2 regions of the Halobacillus naozhouensis genome follow, and region 1 is predicted to be linked to the other one. Evidence: riboswitches for the same ligand, from Rfam matches in the RefSeq annotation. Region 1 holds a riboswitch; the other holds the start of a gene.

Region 1 (7,766 bases):
TTTTATAAGAAGAAAAACGATCGGAAATAGTGTAATGGGAAAACATTTAGTCGAACTGCAAATTGGCCGAGGTCCGAAACTTGTGCATTGGAATGGATCGTTTCATGCCAATGAGTGGATTACGACAGCTATAATAATGGAGTTTCTCAATGAGTACTTATTATCCCTCACTAACAAGGAACCGATTCGCGGCCGTATGACGAACCCACTTTATGATAAGGTTACTCTCTCGATTGTTCCAATGGTCGATCCTGATGGAGTAAACCTCGTTTTAAACGGTCCCCCAAAAGGAGAATTCGGCGAACTGGCACTAAGAATTAACAATGGAAGCACAGATTTCAAAGGTTGGAAAGCTAATATACGTGGTGTTGATTTGAATAAACAATATCCTGCCAAGTGGGAACTCGAGGCTGCGCGTAAACCGAAGAAGCCTTCACCTCGAGACTTTCCGGGCACTAGGCCGCTGACAGAACCAGAAAGTATAGCCATGGCGAAGTTAGCCGAAGAACGATCATTTGAAAAAGTGCTGGCGTTTCACACTCAAGGAGAAGTCATCTACTGGGGCTATGAAGGTCTTGAGCCTTCAAAAGCTGAAAAGATTGTCGATGAATTTGCTCGGGGAAGCAGTTATGAGCCCATCCGGTTCGTTGATAGTTATACGGGCTACAAAGACTGGTTTATAAAAGAATGGCGGCGTCCCGGCTTTACCGTTGAACTAGGGCATGGGGTTAACCCGCTGCCGCTCAGTCAATTTAATGAAATTTTTAATAAATCCCGCGGAATCTTTCTAGCGAGCATGTACATGTAAAAAAGATGCCTGTTATTAGGCATCTTTTTCATTGATAACCTGTTTAATTTGCTCAAAATGGTGTTCATCGTGCTCCATAATTCCTTTCAAATAATCATATAAGCTTTCTTTTCTCGATTTCAAGGTAAGAGATTCATCATATCGGATGTCTTCAATATCTCGTAACCCCTCCAATAATTCGCTTCTCGTTTGTTTAAATAACTCAACTGTTTCTTCTATACTATCGTTCCTAGCCTGAATGGCCGCTTTAGAGTTGATAACCTCTGGATCGGGAACAACGGGTAAATTTTGAGAAGTAAACAGGTACGGTAGCCGTTTATGGATTATAAAGTCATCCCATAGAGCAAGATGGCGAATGACTTCAGCGACGCTCCATTTTCCTTCTTCAACGGGCAGCCGCCATGACTCCTCAGGCAATTGATTCAGGGATTGCACCCAATCGATCGACTCTTCCAAATGCCTGATAACTTGCTGTTTTTTAGAAAAATCTAGACCGTTCATCACGCCACTCCTACTTTACTTACTTTAATTCGGAAGGATCCATGTGTCCTGCATGCTCCTTAATCACATTTAAAGCACTTTCATAATTCTCATCCTTAACATCAAAGCGCAGCAAATGGGTTAAATGTTTATCAGGGCCAGACTTATCTAAGTTATTTAACGGGATTAGCCGGGATAATAATGGTGTGTTATCTGGAATAGGCTCGATATATTCCTCTTCAATTGCAAGCTTTTGCAAGGAAGCCTTAGCGCTTTCAGCATCATTTTCCGTCTCAAAATAAGTCTCTACATGTTTAGTCATAGGGTCAAACTCCTTTTTCGTTTTACTGTTTATCATACCCCTTTTCAATCCCCTCAAACATGAAGAACACACAAGTTATGGTATGTGAGGTCGATTTAAGAAGTGACAGGCGGCTGAGATTCCTGCAATGACTTTGTCGCAAACATCTTGATTACGGCATCATCCATAGGCGGGTTATGCAGACCTGAGCGGACATCCCGATAATACCGTTCCAATGGACAATCTCTTGACAAACTGCGTGCCCCAACAATTTTCATCGCTAAATCAACGACATGAACAGCTTGATTTGTGGCGATATATTTTACAGCTGCTAATTCCGCTCCCATATCGGCCCTGTGACCAGGCTGTTCCACCCATTTGTCCGCTACCGAGTAGAGGATTTCACGAGATTGAAATAAGGCAAGCTCCATTTCGCCTATTTTCCTCTGCACCTCTGGAACTTCTTTAATTGGGCCAGGCAAGCTGTTCGGCTGATAGTTTTTTGCAAACTCGACCGCATATCGACAGGCGGCTGAAGCGATCCCTACATAACATGCCGGGATATGGAGCAGCCATCCTTTCGGAAAAGGCGGTCCCGATTGTTGCGTTTCTTCTTCAACAAAGTACTTTGTTCGGACACTTACATTTTGGAGGATTAGATCATCACTTCTTGTTCCTCTCATGGAAGCAGAATTCCATGTAGGCTCTACTTTTACACCTTTATGGCTGTGATCGACTAAAAAGATTCCCACCCGATCCGTATGTTCAATTCGAGCAGTTACTAAAGAGTAATCCAACGCTTCCGCCATAGACGCAAAAGATTTTCTGCCATTTATAACCCAGTGATCATCTTGTAAGATCGCCTGTGTTTCTGGAATCCCCCCTCTAGTTGGGCTGCCTGTTCCTTTTTCCGTTGCGGTCCGATTTATTAAAGCTTGTTCTGAAACAACACGCTCACAAAGGTCACGGAATGTTGCCTCCTCCCAGTTTCGGTTTTCGGCTAATTCGAGGATACTTCCTAAGTGCCAGCCAACCGACAAAGCAGTAGCCCCATCCCCTTGAGCTAATTGTTCTTGCAGCTGCAAAAAATCATACAAATTAAGACCAAGTCCCCCGTACTGCTTCGGTACCGTCCAAGACAAGTAGCCGGCCTCTTTTAATTCCTCAAAGTTTTCATGTGGGAAGACACCGGATTGATCCACTTCTTTAGACCGCTTATGAAATTGATCGCGAAATTGAATTACTTTTTCCAGGAGACCTTGCTTTTGTTCATCTGTCATATGTGCTTCCCCTCTTTCACGCATTTTTTTCAAGCTGAATGGACTCTTCCACTTTTTTGTCAGGCAGCATTCCTGCAATAAACATAACCGTAAATCCGGCTACAGAACTTGCAAACATTGCTAAATAAATGTTTTCAATAATCGCTTGATTCGTAAATAGTACATAAAAAGTTACGCCTACTACAACGGCTCCAATGGCTCCCAGTCGGTTCGCTCGTTTCCAAAAATAACCCAATGTGATCGGTGCTATGATGCCGCTAATGATCGCTGAGAAACTGAACTGAATGAGAATGGATAGCGACTCTGGCCTGTCAAGCGAAATATATAGGGTAATCGCCCCAATCATAATAAGGGAAAATTTCGCCACCCTTACACTCCGTCTGTCAATCAGTTGCGGATCACCTCCGCCTTTCGTAAAAAGGGAAGCAAGCACTTTGTAAATATCATTGCCAATACTGGTTGTTACACCAAGATATAGACTGTCTGTACTGGATAATATGGCAGATATAATTCCTACGATTAAAATACCGACAACTACCGGTGGAAAAGCTTCCATTAAATAAGCAGGAATCGCTTTATCGGCGCTTTCTAAAGATGGAATCATTACACGGGCCGCCAATCCGCCTATTACCATCAATGTGGAAATTAAAAATAAGGTAATTCCAGCTGATAACGTAAACGGACGCAGTTCTTCCTCTGTTTCTAATGAAAGTACTTTATTTAACAGATGTGGCATTAACACAAAGCTGAATAATAGAAACTGCACTGCCAAAATGGCAAGAACACTATTATACGGTCCTGTAGACGATAAGGGCCCAACCAGATTGGGATCGATTCCAGCCAAGCGACTAGATAGCTCTCCGAAGACTCCGAACCCGCCCCCGATTGTCCATAAGAGCGAAAGTAAAATGAGTACAGATGTAAACGCCATAAATATTCCCTGGATGCCATCGGTAATAATTTGTGCAAACGCGCCGCCTAAGCCAATGTACACGACGGTAATCGCTACCCCGATAATCACTCCCCACATATAGGGAATCCCAAGAACCGTTTCAAAGATCGTCGCCAAACCGACATTTTGTCCGACGATGTAGTACACATTAAATAAGATAAGCAAGCCAACAATCACTTGCAGGGTTTTACTGTTGTACTTTTTGCCCAGCCATTCAGGTAATGTCGATACCCCTCCGAACTTTTTACCATATCGAAAGAATGTTTTAGCAAAAAACAGTAACCCTAACCATGAAACACCAAAGCACCCTAAGGTGTACCAGAGCACTGCCATACCATATTCATAAGCGAGCCCTGGAACTCCTATAAATAAGTTTGCACTTGCATAAGTTGTTGCAAAACTAGCTCCAACGATCCAGGGGCTCACTTTGCCCCGTGCTGTGGCAAAACCACTCATCGTCTTACTGTACTTCGACCCTTTCCGGCCAATCCATGTGACAAACAAAAAGTAAACGAACAACAAACCGCCTATAAGCCAAATCGTTCCCGCTGATAAGGACTCCATTTACTTCCCCCCTTTGGATGGCTTATACATCCCTTGCCATAGAGCCAATCCTGCAATCCAGAATACTGCGATTCCTATTCCATAAGTAACAAACATGGTTTATTCCTCCCTTTTATGACCACTCTTTTGGAACTTCCACGAGAATGGCAAATCCTTGCCCGCCACCTCCGCATAGTGAAGCAATTCCTCGGCCTCCTCCGCGGCGCTTTAATTCATGAACCAATGTAAGAACTAACCGAAATCCTGTACCGCCAAGTGGATGGCCGACTGCAATCGCTCCACCATTCACGTTCACTTTCTCAGGAGCTAATCCAAGCTCGTTAATACTAGCCAGGGCTACACTGGCAAAAGCTTCGTTAATCTCAAATAGATCAATCTCCTCCTTGGTTATTTGATACCGTTTGAGAAGTTTTGCAATCGCATCTGCCGGCTTCGTATGTAAGCTTGAATCAGGTCCGGCTGTTTCTGACCAGCCAATCACTCGAGCAAGTGGAGTCCGCCCGATCCTTTCCGCATAGTTTTCCGACGCAACCACACCGACACTGGCTCCGTCCGTCATTTGTGATGCGTTTCCGGCAGTAATCGTGCCGCCTTCTCTAAAAGCAGGAGGCAGCTTGCTTAATTTTTCTAACGTTGACTGTGGCCTGATGCCTTCATCAGCTGTTACTTGTTTGCTGCCGACTTGTACCGGAACAATCTCTTCATTAAACCAACCCTCTTCCTGGGCCCGGGCTGCTTTTAACTGGGAATCTAAAGCAAATTGATCTTGTTGTTCCCTGTTGATGAGAAGCTCCCCATTTTGAATATCTGTCAGTTCACCCATGGAGGAATCCGTTAGAGAGCACCACAAACCATCGTTGATCAGGGTATCTGTAAATTCAACAGGTCCTGTAGCCAGCCCGTTACGGATGGTCGCCACATGAGGAGCATTCGTCATCGAATCAAACCCACCAACAACATAAAGCTCGCCTTCCTCAAGCTTGATCCGTCTAGCCGCATCCGCCACCGAAGCAACCCCTGCCAAACATACGTTATTGATCGTAATTGCCGGTACCGACCATGGAATTCCAGCCCCTGCAGCAACAGATCTCGCAGGATTCTGCCCCTGCCCTGCCTGGATCACCTGTGCCAAAATGACTCCATTCGCATGTAAGACTTCCGGCACGCGTTCCGTCAACGCCTTAGTCGCTTGAATGCCCAGATCCCTTGCTCCTAATTTGGATAAACCACCTTTCCATTTACCAAAAGGTGTTCGAACACCATCTAAAATGACAACACTCATTCTCCAACCTCCTTAGTAATCAAAATCCTTTTCTTTCCACTTATCCTCTTCCATGACTTCACTCTCATCAGAAAAACGCTGTTCTTTAAACGGGTCTCCTTCGTCATGAAACCCATTTTGTTCCCAAAATCCAGGCGTGTCAGACATTTTAAACTCAAAGCCTCTGATCCACTTGACACTTTTCCAAAAATACAAGTGCGGAATGACGAGCCGAAATGGGTAGCCGTGCTTTTCCGTCAGCGGCTTACCATTATAGGAATGAGCAAGTATCGCATCCTCCGCTAACAAATCTTGGAGAGTGAGATTGGCTGTATAATCATAATCTCCATGCACCATCACGTACCGAATGTCTTCAGGAATCTCTAACCCATCCAGCAAGTCTTTTACCAGAACTCCTTCAAACTCATTATCGAATTTCGACCACCTCGTCACACAGTGTATATCACAAATAACCTTTGACTGCTGCAGCTCCATTAAATCCTTGTATGAATAAACAAGCGGTTTATTACCAGCTACGGTCATTTGAAAATCCCACTTATCGAGGTCATAGGACGGTACCTCACCGACTGTTAAAATAGGAAACTTCTCTGTTAATACCTGACCAGGCGGCAGCCGTCCGCCAAACCTTTCTGTCACCTGTGGATCCTTGGATCGCTTTAACCGCTCCGCCTTATTCATCTACATCACCCGCTTTTGAATAATAAAAAGCCCCTTTCAAATGAAAGAGGCTGAAGATTCTGCTTCGACCTCTCATCTGCCGGACATCGTCCGTTGGAAGTAGCACCGTGTCGATAGACCGGTTGCCGGGCGTCAAAGGGCCAAATCCCTCAGCCTGCTCTAGATAAGAGTAGTAAACGTAATTAAGTTACTTGCCATGTTACAAATAAACCGTACTAAAGTCAATAATATTTAGAAAATTCCACGAAATGCAAGACACTATTTTACATGCTGTTTAGCTAACTCAAGCTGCTGTGCCACCTGTTCAAATCCTGTGCCGCCTTCACTATTTCGGGCAGCCACAACCTGTTCAGGCGCTAATTTTTCATAGATATCCTCTTCAAACAGCTCAGAAAACTCCTTGTACTCGTCGAGCGTCAAATCAAGCAAAAACTTCTGCTCATGAATCGCATAAAGTACAATTTTACCGATCACCTCATGCGCCTGACGGAACGGCAGACCCTTCACAGCTAAATAATCTGCAATATCGGTCGCATTTGAATAATCTTCATTGACCGCCTGACGCATATTAGTGCCCTTCACTTCCATCGATTCCATCATCGGAGCCAGCAGCGAAAGCGCCCCATCAAGCGTCTCCACCGTATCGAACATCCCTTCCTTGTCCTCCTGCATATCCTTATTGTACGCAAGCGGAAGCCCCTTCAGAAGTGTCAGCAAACCCATCAAATTGCCATAGATCCGACCCGTTTTGCCACGAAGCAGTTCCGGCACATCCGGATTCTTCTTCTGCGGCATTATGCTTGACCCCGTACAAAACGCATCATCAAGCTCAATGAAATTAAATTCCTGGCTGCTCCACAGGATCAGCTCTTCCGAAAGTCTCGATATATGTGTGATCAAAATGGAAGCAATCGACAAAAACTCCAGGATGAAATCCCGATCACTGACGGCGTCCAATGAGTTTGGATAAACGTGATCAAATCCGAGCGTCTCAGCTGTCTTCTGACGGTCGACCGGGTAAGGTGTTCCAGCAAGCGCTGCTGCACCCAGCGGCGACCAATTAATCCGCTTCACACTATCCTGAAGGCGTTCTTTATCCCGCTCAAACATCCAAAAATATGCCAGCAAATGATGAGCAAACGAGACAGGCTGGGCTCGCTGCAAGTGTGTGTATCCCGGGATGATCGTATCCACATGAGCATCCGCCTGGTGCACAAGCGCCTTCTGAACAGCTTCGACCAAATCGGTTAAATGATTAGTCTTTTCCTTTAAATATAAATGCATATCTGTCGCCACTTGATCATTTCGGCTTCTTCCGGTATGAAGTTTACCGCCCACAGGACCAATCTCCTCAATCAACAGCTTTTCGATGTTCATATGAATATCTTCCTGTTCAACGGAAAACTCAACTTCTTCATTCT
Region 2 (7,766 bases), 300 kb from region 1:
CGAGGTCACCTGGGGTTACTAAATGGTTTAGGTTAAAGCCATCCACACCTGACTCTTCAAACTGGAATTGAATCGCGTCGGCCACTTCTTTCGGATTTCCGACGATAATACTGTTGCGGTCTGGGGATTCAAAGCGGTTCAACACTTCTCCGACGGTTAGTTTCTTAGGAGCATCCTTCGTCAGTGTGGCCGCTTTATAGTGGCCGCCTTCTGTAGACTTTGTGTATTCAAAAGGAAGATCCGGATCCATTTCTTCATACTCGCTGATGTCATATCCGCTTGCCCCGTACTGGGCTTTCGCGGCATCTGGACTCCAGTGGCGAGCGTATTCTTCAAACTTCTGCTCTGCTTCCTCTGTCGTCTCGCCAACGATTACGCTAAGGAAGGAGAAGATTTTAATATTGTCTGGATTGCGGCCGTGGTTTTCGGCCCGCTTGCGAATATCATCAGCATAGTAGTGAATTCGTTCTGGTGTTGGCCCACCGACAAAGATGCACTCGGCATGCTTGGAAGCAAATTCGCGTCCGCGTTCGGATGTGCCTGCTTGATAGATAACGGGTGTGCGTTGTAAAGACGGTTCACTCAGATGCGGGCCTTCCACGGAAAAGTATTTCCCTTCGTGATTAATTTCATGAACTTTGTCGGGGTCAACGAGTGTGTTGTTTTCAGCATCTTCTACAAACGCGTCATCTTCCCAGCTCGTTTCCCAGAGCTTATAAGACACATCGAGATATTCATCGGCGATATCGTAACGTTCGTCGTGTTTGATCATATTTTCTAAGCCAAAGTTGCGTGCTGCATTTGGCAAGTATGAGGTCACCACATTCCAGGCGACTCGCCCTTTTGTCAGGTGATCGAGGGTGGAGAAGCGCCGGGCATTTCCGAATGGAGCTTCATAAGTGGTGCTGACCGTCATCGCAAACGATAAATGCTCCGTCACGCTGGCCATCGCCGGGATCACTAGGGCGGGATCATTTAATGGCACCTGCAATCCATCGCGGATCGAAGGGTCTTTACTTTTTTTATAAACGTCATAGATTCCCAGTACATCGGCGAGGAACACGGCATCAAACTTGCCTCTTTCTAATAGTTTCGCTAAGTCCATCCAGTAATCTAAGTCTTTATAGCGGCGGTGGCGCTGACTTCTTGGATGCTTCCACAGTCCATGGGAATTGTGCATCGCGCTATTCATTTCAAAGGCATTTAGGATGATTTGTTTCGTCATTATGATTCCTCCTTAACTTCTCGCTGTATGTAGTTAAGCTTCAAGCACATGAAAAAGCCCCTTCTTTAAAAGAAAAAGAAGAGGCTGAATAACCGTACATGTATGAGAGCTCTTCCTTATCTTTCAAGCGTTCTCGCTTGCTGGAATTGGCACAGTACTTGATGTAGTCTGCTGCCGAGGTTTCAAAGGGCCAGTCCCTCCACCTCTCGGGATAAGAAATATCATTAAATTTTAAGTTGATCCAAAATATACAACATATCTGAAGACGTGTCAATGGCTGTTTTAGAAATATTCTGTACTTTACCTTGCAGGCATGGGGTTTATTGAATTTTTAAAAAATAGTGATTGACAGGGAATTCTTACCTCTGCTATGATGCTGTTTATCAGATTATTTGAACTAATTTCATAACGAATTCACTCTTATCAAGAGTTGGCTGAGGGATTTGGCCCTATGACGCCCGGCAACCACCCTATTAGGGGAACGGTGCTACTTCCAACAGACGGATGGATGTCTGGAAGATAAGAGGTTGGAGCAGTGTACATATTTCAGCCTCTTTCTTTTGAAAGGGGCTTTTTTATATGGTCCCGGAAAAAAGAGTTTTGGAACAGAAGAGTATTATGATCAATGAAAAGGAGAGAGGAATATGTTTACGATCTATTGGATTGCTTTGACCGCTTTCTGGGGAGTTGGCTTACTGATTTGGAATCGAAGCTATCGAAAATCTACGGAAGGAGGTCGTTACTAATGCAGCTCGTTACGGGACCGTTATTTTGGACGCTAGTCAGTCTGCTAGTCTTATATTTTATCTTTGTCACATGGATTGGGAAAAAGGGCAATAAGTTTAGTAAATCGATGAACGGTTTTGCCACAGCGAGAGGGAAGGTAAACCCGTGGCTGGTCGGGGCAAGCTATGCCGCGAGCTTTGCCAGTGCCAATTTGTTTATCGGAGTGCCGGGCTTAGCTTATGAGCATGGCGTATCCGTGTTATGGTACACGCTCGGCGGCTTCGGGGCTGGCTGGATTGCACTATTGCTGTTTGCGAAAAAGTTCTGGAAATACGGCAAGAAGTTTGGCGGGGTGTCGACCCTTCCTGAATGGCTCGGAAGGAGATACAACAGCAAAACCTTGCAAGTTCTTGTTACGTTTCTAGTCCTGTTTAACGTGTATTACATTGTCGGGCAAAATGTCGGATTAGCTACGATCTTTGAAACGGTTCTCGGCATTCCGTATTTCTGGGGAATTCTCGCCGGGGTAACGATTACGATTCTCTATATTGGCCTGGGTGGCGCTTTTGCACAAATTGTAACGGATGGTATTCAGGGAACCCTGATGGTGGTTACGTCGATCTTGATTTTTGCCTCTTTATTTTGGACGATCGGCGGGGGACTGAATTTATTTGGCGAACTTTCCTCCCAGCTGAAAGCGATCGATCCAGAACTCGTGGCTCCGTTAAATGGACCCTACAACAGTGTACTGGCCATATTATCGGTACAGTTTTTACATATCAGCTTTGTGGTTATGCCGCATTTGCTGAATAAGGTGCTGTCACTGGAAACGGAGGAGCAGCTGCGGCCGTTCACGATGTCAGCTGGGCTTGGTATGTTCTTCATTACTGTCTTGATGGTATTAGGCGGACTGGCGGCTCGAGTCATCGCACCATCTCTCGGCAGTGCCGACTCCGCGATTCCTGCTTATGTGCTAGAAGCATTTCCGCCGATCATTGGGGCGATCATTATCGTCGGGATCATTTCTGCGATTTTATCGAGCACCGACAGCCTGTATCTGAGTATCACCTCAAGCATTGGCAACGATCTCTACAAGGTATTGGCGCCGATTTTGTCAAAATCAAGGCTATCCGAGCATCAGCTCGATCTGCGTTCTGTCAAAGTGGCAAAAGGCTCGCTGGTGTTTGTTGGATTGGTCACCTTTTACCTCTCGCTCGATCGGCCTGAGTCGCTTGCGATCCTGATACAGTTCAGTTTTTCTGCGATTATTAGCGGCTTACTGGCGCCGATTGTATTAGGTTATCTCTGGGAAAAGGCGAACGGCTACGGTGCGATCGCCTCACTGCTTGCGGGGACGGGGCTGTATGTTGTGTTCACGAGTCTGAACGTTTTCCAAAATATTTATATTTCCTTGTTCCTGGCTGCAGCGGCCGGTTTCGTCGTGATGATCGTGACGAGCTTAGTTACAAAGTCTAATGTAACGAAAGAAGAAGAGGATGTCTTTCTAAAAGATGTGCTTTAAACCTATGAAAAATTAACTCAACGTTTTAGAAAGTTATAGGGTAGGCAAGTAATGGATTTAAGAAGGTACCTGTTTACAATGTTAAACAGATAACTAAATGAAATTATTCAAATAAACTTGTACACAAAGACCTAGCTCTACTACAATCTGTACTTTCTCAGTAGAAGGGGTAGCTACTGGCTTTGTCAGTAGCTCCAATTTTGTTGTCAATGCTGTTCAATTGAAATTTTACTTATCCATGAGTACTCCTTACCCGATAAATCCTAGCAATATTAAATACAGTTTCCATTTATTACGGTTGCGGCATCATGACGTCAAATAGAGTTAGGATAGTTATCATGGTTTGAAAGGGTCTGATATACAAGCTAGTTATTTTTTAAATGATTATTTATTTTTCCTTTATCTATTATGTTTCTAAACGACCAGAGGGCAATTTCCAAGGATAAGCGATCATATGAGGAGGTGAAATCTGTCTTCAAAAGTTTGTTGATCTTATCTAAGCGATGGTATAGGGTTTGGCGTACAATAAAGAGAGCGTTAGCCGTTTCTTGCTTGTTGCATTGATGACTTAAATATGTATCTAGTGTATTTAGCAGGTTGCTATCATTTTCTTGGTCATACTTAATTAGCGGAAAAAGATGCTCTTCAATTAGAGTTGAGAGTTTATTCTCTCTTATTAAGGGTTCCACTAACTTTTCAATGAACAATTCATCATAATGTAAGGTTCTTTTTTTTATTAATGAGTGATAAATTTTATTTGTTTCTTTAAGGGTGTTAATTGACTGAGCGACCTCATTCATATTGTGCATTTTTTGACCGATAAGTACTAGGGAAGGGAGAGAGTTGAAAAGTTTATCTAACCTTTTACGAAGTGTATGGATCTCGTCATTTAAATCGGAAACTAATAGAAATACCCCAGTTGTGGAGGCGAGGTTAGTGAAAATAATATTCAGTCCAAGCTCTTTTCCTAAGATACAAAAGTTAGGAACGGTCTCATTTGGATGGATCAAATAAAGGGAAGCAACTCCTGGATGCATGGGTTTTGTGGAAATGTCCGACATCACTGCCGTTGACGGATTATTCCACCATTGAATCAACCGTTGTTGGAAGGTTAAGTTTTCACCAGGGAAATAGAGTTGATCGTAGATTTTCTTGGTAATATCGATAAATCGTACTTGATTCTTGAACACAATAATAGGGAAGTTGTTTTCTTCAGCTATTTCTACCATCTCTTCAGGGATCTTCTCTACATAAGTGTTTAATTCTACACAGAGACCCGATGCTTGGTTTTCAATTAATTCATCCAAAAGTTTTGCACCTATATGAGGTTTCTCTGCCCATCCAATACCTGTCGTAAGTATTAATTCTCCCCCATTTATTAAGGCCTCGACCTTATTAACTTCGAGCACATGTGCCCATTTTACGATTCGTTGAGTACCTTTCAATCCGCATACTACTTTAGCTTTTTTAAAGCAGTCCATTGCTAACAACATTTCGATCGTTAATAGGTTATTTTCACTCATCTATATACCCCCTATTTTACACACTGTCCAAATATTTATAGTAAGATCTCATGAACTGTCTAATGAAATGTAAGTGCTTACATAATACAATAGAGTTAATATTCAAAATAATCATATCAAAAATTCTTAAAAACCGATAGAGAGGTGTCAAAATGAAGCAGGATAATACTGATCGTGTAAAGAGGTTAACGAATCATAAATAACAAATACAGTAGTCTGGATCGTGACACATACGAGTCAGTTTACAATCTGTCTAGTGGCGGTGTGCCCTTTTATAAGGGAAGAAAAGTAATTACGAGTCGTACTTAAACAGGGAGTGAGGATATGAATGAGACATTAGATTGGCAATGCAGGGATGAAGAAAATATTATGCACGCTCTAAAGCGGGCTAGTAAGCAACCACTTATAATTGAAAATGCAAAAGGGTGCTTTATTAAAGATAGTGATGGTAATAAATATTTAGATGGCATGGGGGGACTTTGGTGTGTCAATGTAGGTTATGGCAGAGAAGAACTTGCCGAGGCAGCAGCAGAACAAATGAAAAATATGTCCTACTTCCCTATGACAAACAGTCATCTTCCAGCAATTGAGTTGGCTGAAAAACTTAACACCTGGCTTAATAATGATTATGTTATTTTTTTCTCGAATAGCGGATCTGAAGCGAATGAAATGGCGTTTAAGATCGCTAGACAATACCACTCTCAAAATGATAGTTCGAGTAGATACAAGATTATTTCAAGATATCGGTCGTATCATGGAGCAACAATGGGTGCTTTGGCTGCAACAGGCCAGGCTGAAAGAAAGTATAAATACGAGCCATTAGCTGCAGGTTTTTTACACACAGTGCCCCCTGATTGTTATCATTGCCCATTAAATAAGAAACCATCTACTTGTAATCTTGAGTGCACAGACTTAATAGATCATACGATTACTTGGGAAGGGGAGGAAACCGTAGCGGCTATTATAATGGAACCCTATATTTCTGGAGGAGGCGTTCTAGTTCCTCCGCAAGGATATATGGAGAGGGTAAAAGATATATGTGAAAGACATGGTGTACTCTTGATTGTAGATGAAGTGATTAATGGTTTTGGACGAACAGGGAAAATGTTCGGTCACTTTCATGAGAATGTAACGCCAGACATAATAACAATGGCTAAAGGACTTACTAGCGGGTATCTCCCACTATCGGTAACAGCAATTCACAAGGACTGTTATGAAGCATTTGAAACCTCTGAAAAATATGACCACTTTCGAAGTGTAACAACCTTTGGGGGGAATCCAGCAGCCTGCGCAGTCGCGCTGAAAAATATCGAGATTATCGAAAGGGAGAAGTACATTGAGAATGCTTACAATCAAGGGGAACAGCTTTACGAGGATATGAAAGAACTCCTTTCTCACCCTAATGTTGGCGATATTCGATATAAAGGGTTAATGATGGGAATTGAACTTGTTGAAGACTCCATTAATAAAACACCCATTCACGAGGATAAGATAAATTTGGTTCTAAGCAAGTGTAAGGAAAAGGGAGTTATTATTGGGAAAAATGGGGACACCGTGGACGGATTTAATAATGTGTTAACGATTGCACCGCCATTATCGATCGATGCAGGAACTATAAGATTTCTTAGTGGTGTCGTGAAAGCTTCCATTTACGAAACTCTATAATTTAATGGGGAGATGGGAAAATGGCTCCAAAGAATCAAGACTACCGTTTTAAAATAGCAAACCGAGAGGCCTTAATCGGCGTTGCTTTAGCTATAATTAACTTCGTTTGGTGGTTTGCCTTTGCCTATGGGTTAGGAAGTAAACCGCCAGAAGAGTATAGTTATGTGTTTGGTCTGCCATCATGGTTTTTTTATAGTTGTGTGGGTGGTTTTATTTTCATAACTGTTCTGGTTATCTTTATTGTTAAGTTTTTTTTCGTAGAAGTGCCATTTGAAGATGAAGGTAGGGGTGATCAATCATGAATGTAGCCGTTATAGTACCACTATTACTCTTTTTAGTTATTATTTTTGCGGTTGGATTTATGGCGAGTCGATCCCTTAATAAGTCTAATAATGACTTTGTGCAAGAATATTTTCTTGGTGGTCGCCAGCTGGGTGGCTTTGTTTTAGCTATGACCATGATTGCCACTTACGGAAGTGCCAGTAGTTTTATTGGTGGACCTGGAGTAGCTTATACACAAGGTTTTGGTTGGGTTTTGCTCTCCATGTCACAAGTGGCTACGGGATACTTTGTTCTTATGATTTTAGGGAAGAAATTCGCTATTATGGCAAGAAGGTATAATGCGGTCACGTTAACAGATTTTTTAAAAGGTCGTTATCAGAGTAAATGGGTTGTGCTAACGGCGGCTTTTAGTATTATTATTTTTCTATTTTCAGCAATGGCAGCCCAATGGGTGGGTGGTGCAAGATTAATAGAATCTTTAACAGGAATATCTTACACTACATCCCTTTTTATTTTTGCTGTATCTGTGCTCATTTACGTAGTTATCGGTGGATTTAAGGCCGTCGCCTTAACGGATACTGTCCAGGGTGTGGTTATGTTTGTTGGAACCTTAGTCTTATTAATCGCTACGATTGTTGCTGGCGGCGGCATATCTAATATTATGGCAGATCTAGCAGCAGAAAACCCAGATTTAATTACGCCGTTTGGTGCAGACGGCAGTTTAACACCAACTTATGTTTCTTCCTTTTGGATCCTCGTCGGTGTAGCAGTAGTCGGGCTTCCTCAAGTTACAGTACGGGCTATGTCCTATAAAAGCTCGAAA

What was found. Region 1 has a riboswitch for S-adenosylmethionine ahead of P9989_RS05765 (sulfite oxidase-like oxidoreductase). Riboswitches for the same ligand answer to the same signal wherever they lie in the genome.
Region 2: another riboswitch for S-adenosylmethionine. It lies ahead of P9989_RS04270 (LLM class flavin-dependent oxidoreductase); the one in region 1 lies ahead of P9989_RS05765 (sulfite oxidase-like oxidoreductase).

Annotation. Positions count from the first base shown of each region.
Region 1 is NZ_CP121671.1:1,115,461-1,123,226, reverse strand. Features, by position in the region: gene P9989_RS05795 (M14 family metallopeptidase) at 1-808, shown strand, start outside; gene P9989_RS05790 (DinB family protein) at 824-1,309, opposite strand; gene P9989_RS05785 (hypothetical protein) at 1,329-1,610, opposite strand; gene P9989_RS05780 (acyl-CoA dehydrogenase family protein) at 1,706-2,869, opposite strand; gene P9989_RS05775 (sodium:solute symporter family protein) at 2,886-4,385, opposite strand; gene P9989_RS05770 (acetyl-CoA C-acyltransferase) at 4,498-5,667, opposite strand; gene P9989_RS05765 (sulfite oxidase-like oxidoreductase) at 5,680-6,345, opposite strand; SAM riboswitch class I at 6,415-6,515, opposite strand; gene argH (argininosuccinate lyase) at 6,604-7,766, opposite strand, start outside.
Region 2 is NZ_CP121671.1:819,809-827,574, forward strand. Features, by position in the region: gene P9989_RS04270 (LLM class flavin-dependent oxidoreductase) at 1-1,225, opposite strand, end outside; SAM riboswitch class I at 1,339-1,443, opposite strand; SAM riboswitch class I at 1,643-1,751, shown strand; gene P9989_RS04275 (sodium:solute symporter family protein) at 1,971-3,473, shown strand; gene P9989_RS04280 (PucR family transcriptional regulator) at 3,839-4,996, opposite strand; gene P9989_RS04285 (aminotransferase) at 5,321-6,661, shown strand; gene P9989_RS04290 (YhdT family protein) at 6,682-6,963, shown strand; gene panF (sodium/pantothenate symporter) at 6,960-7,766, shown strand, end outside.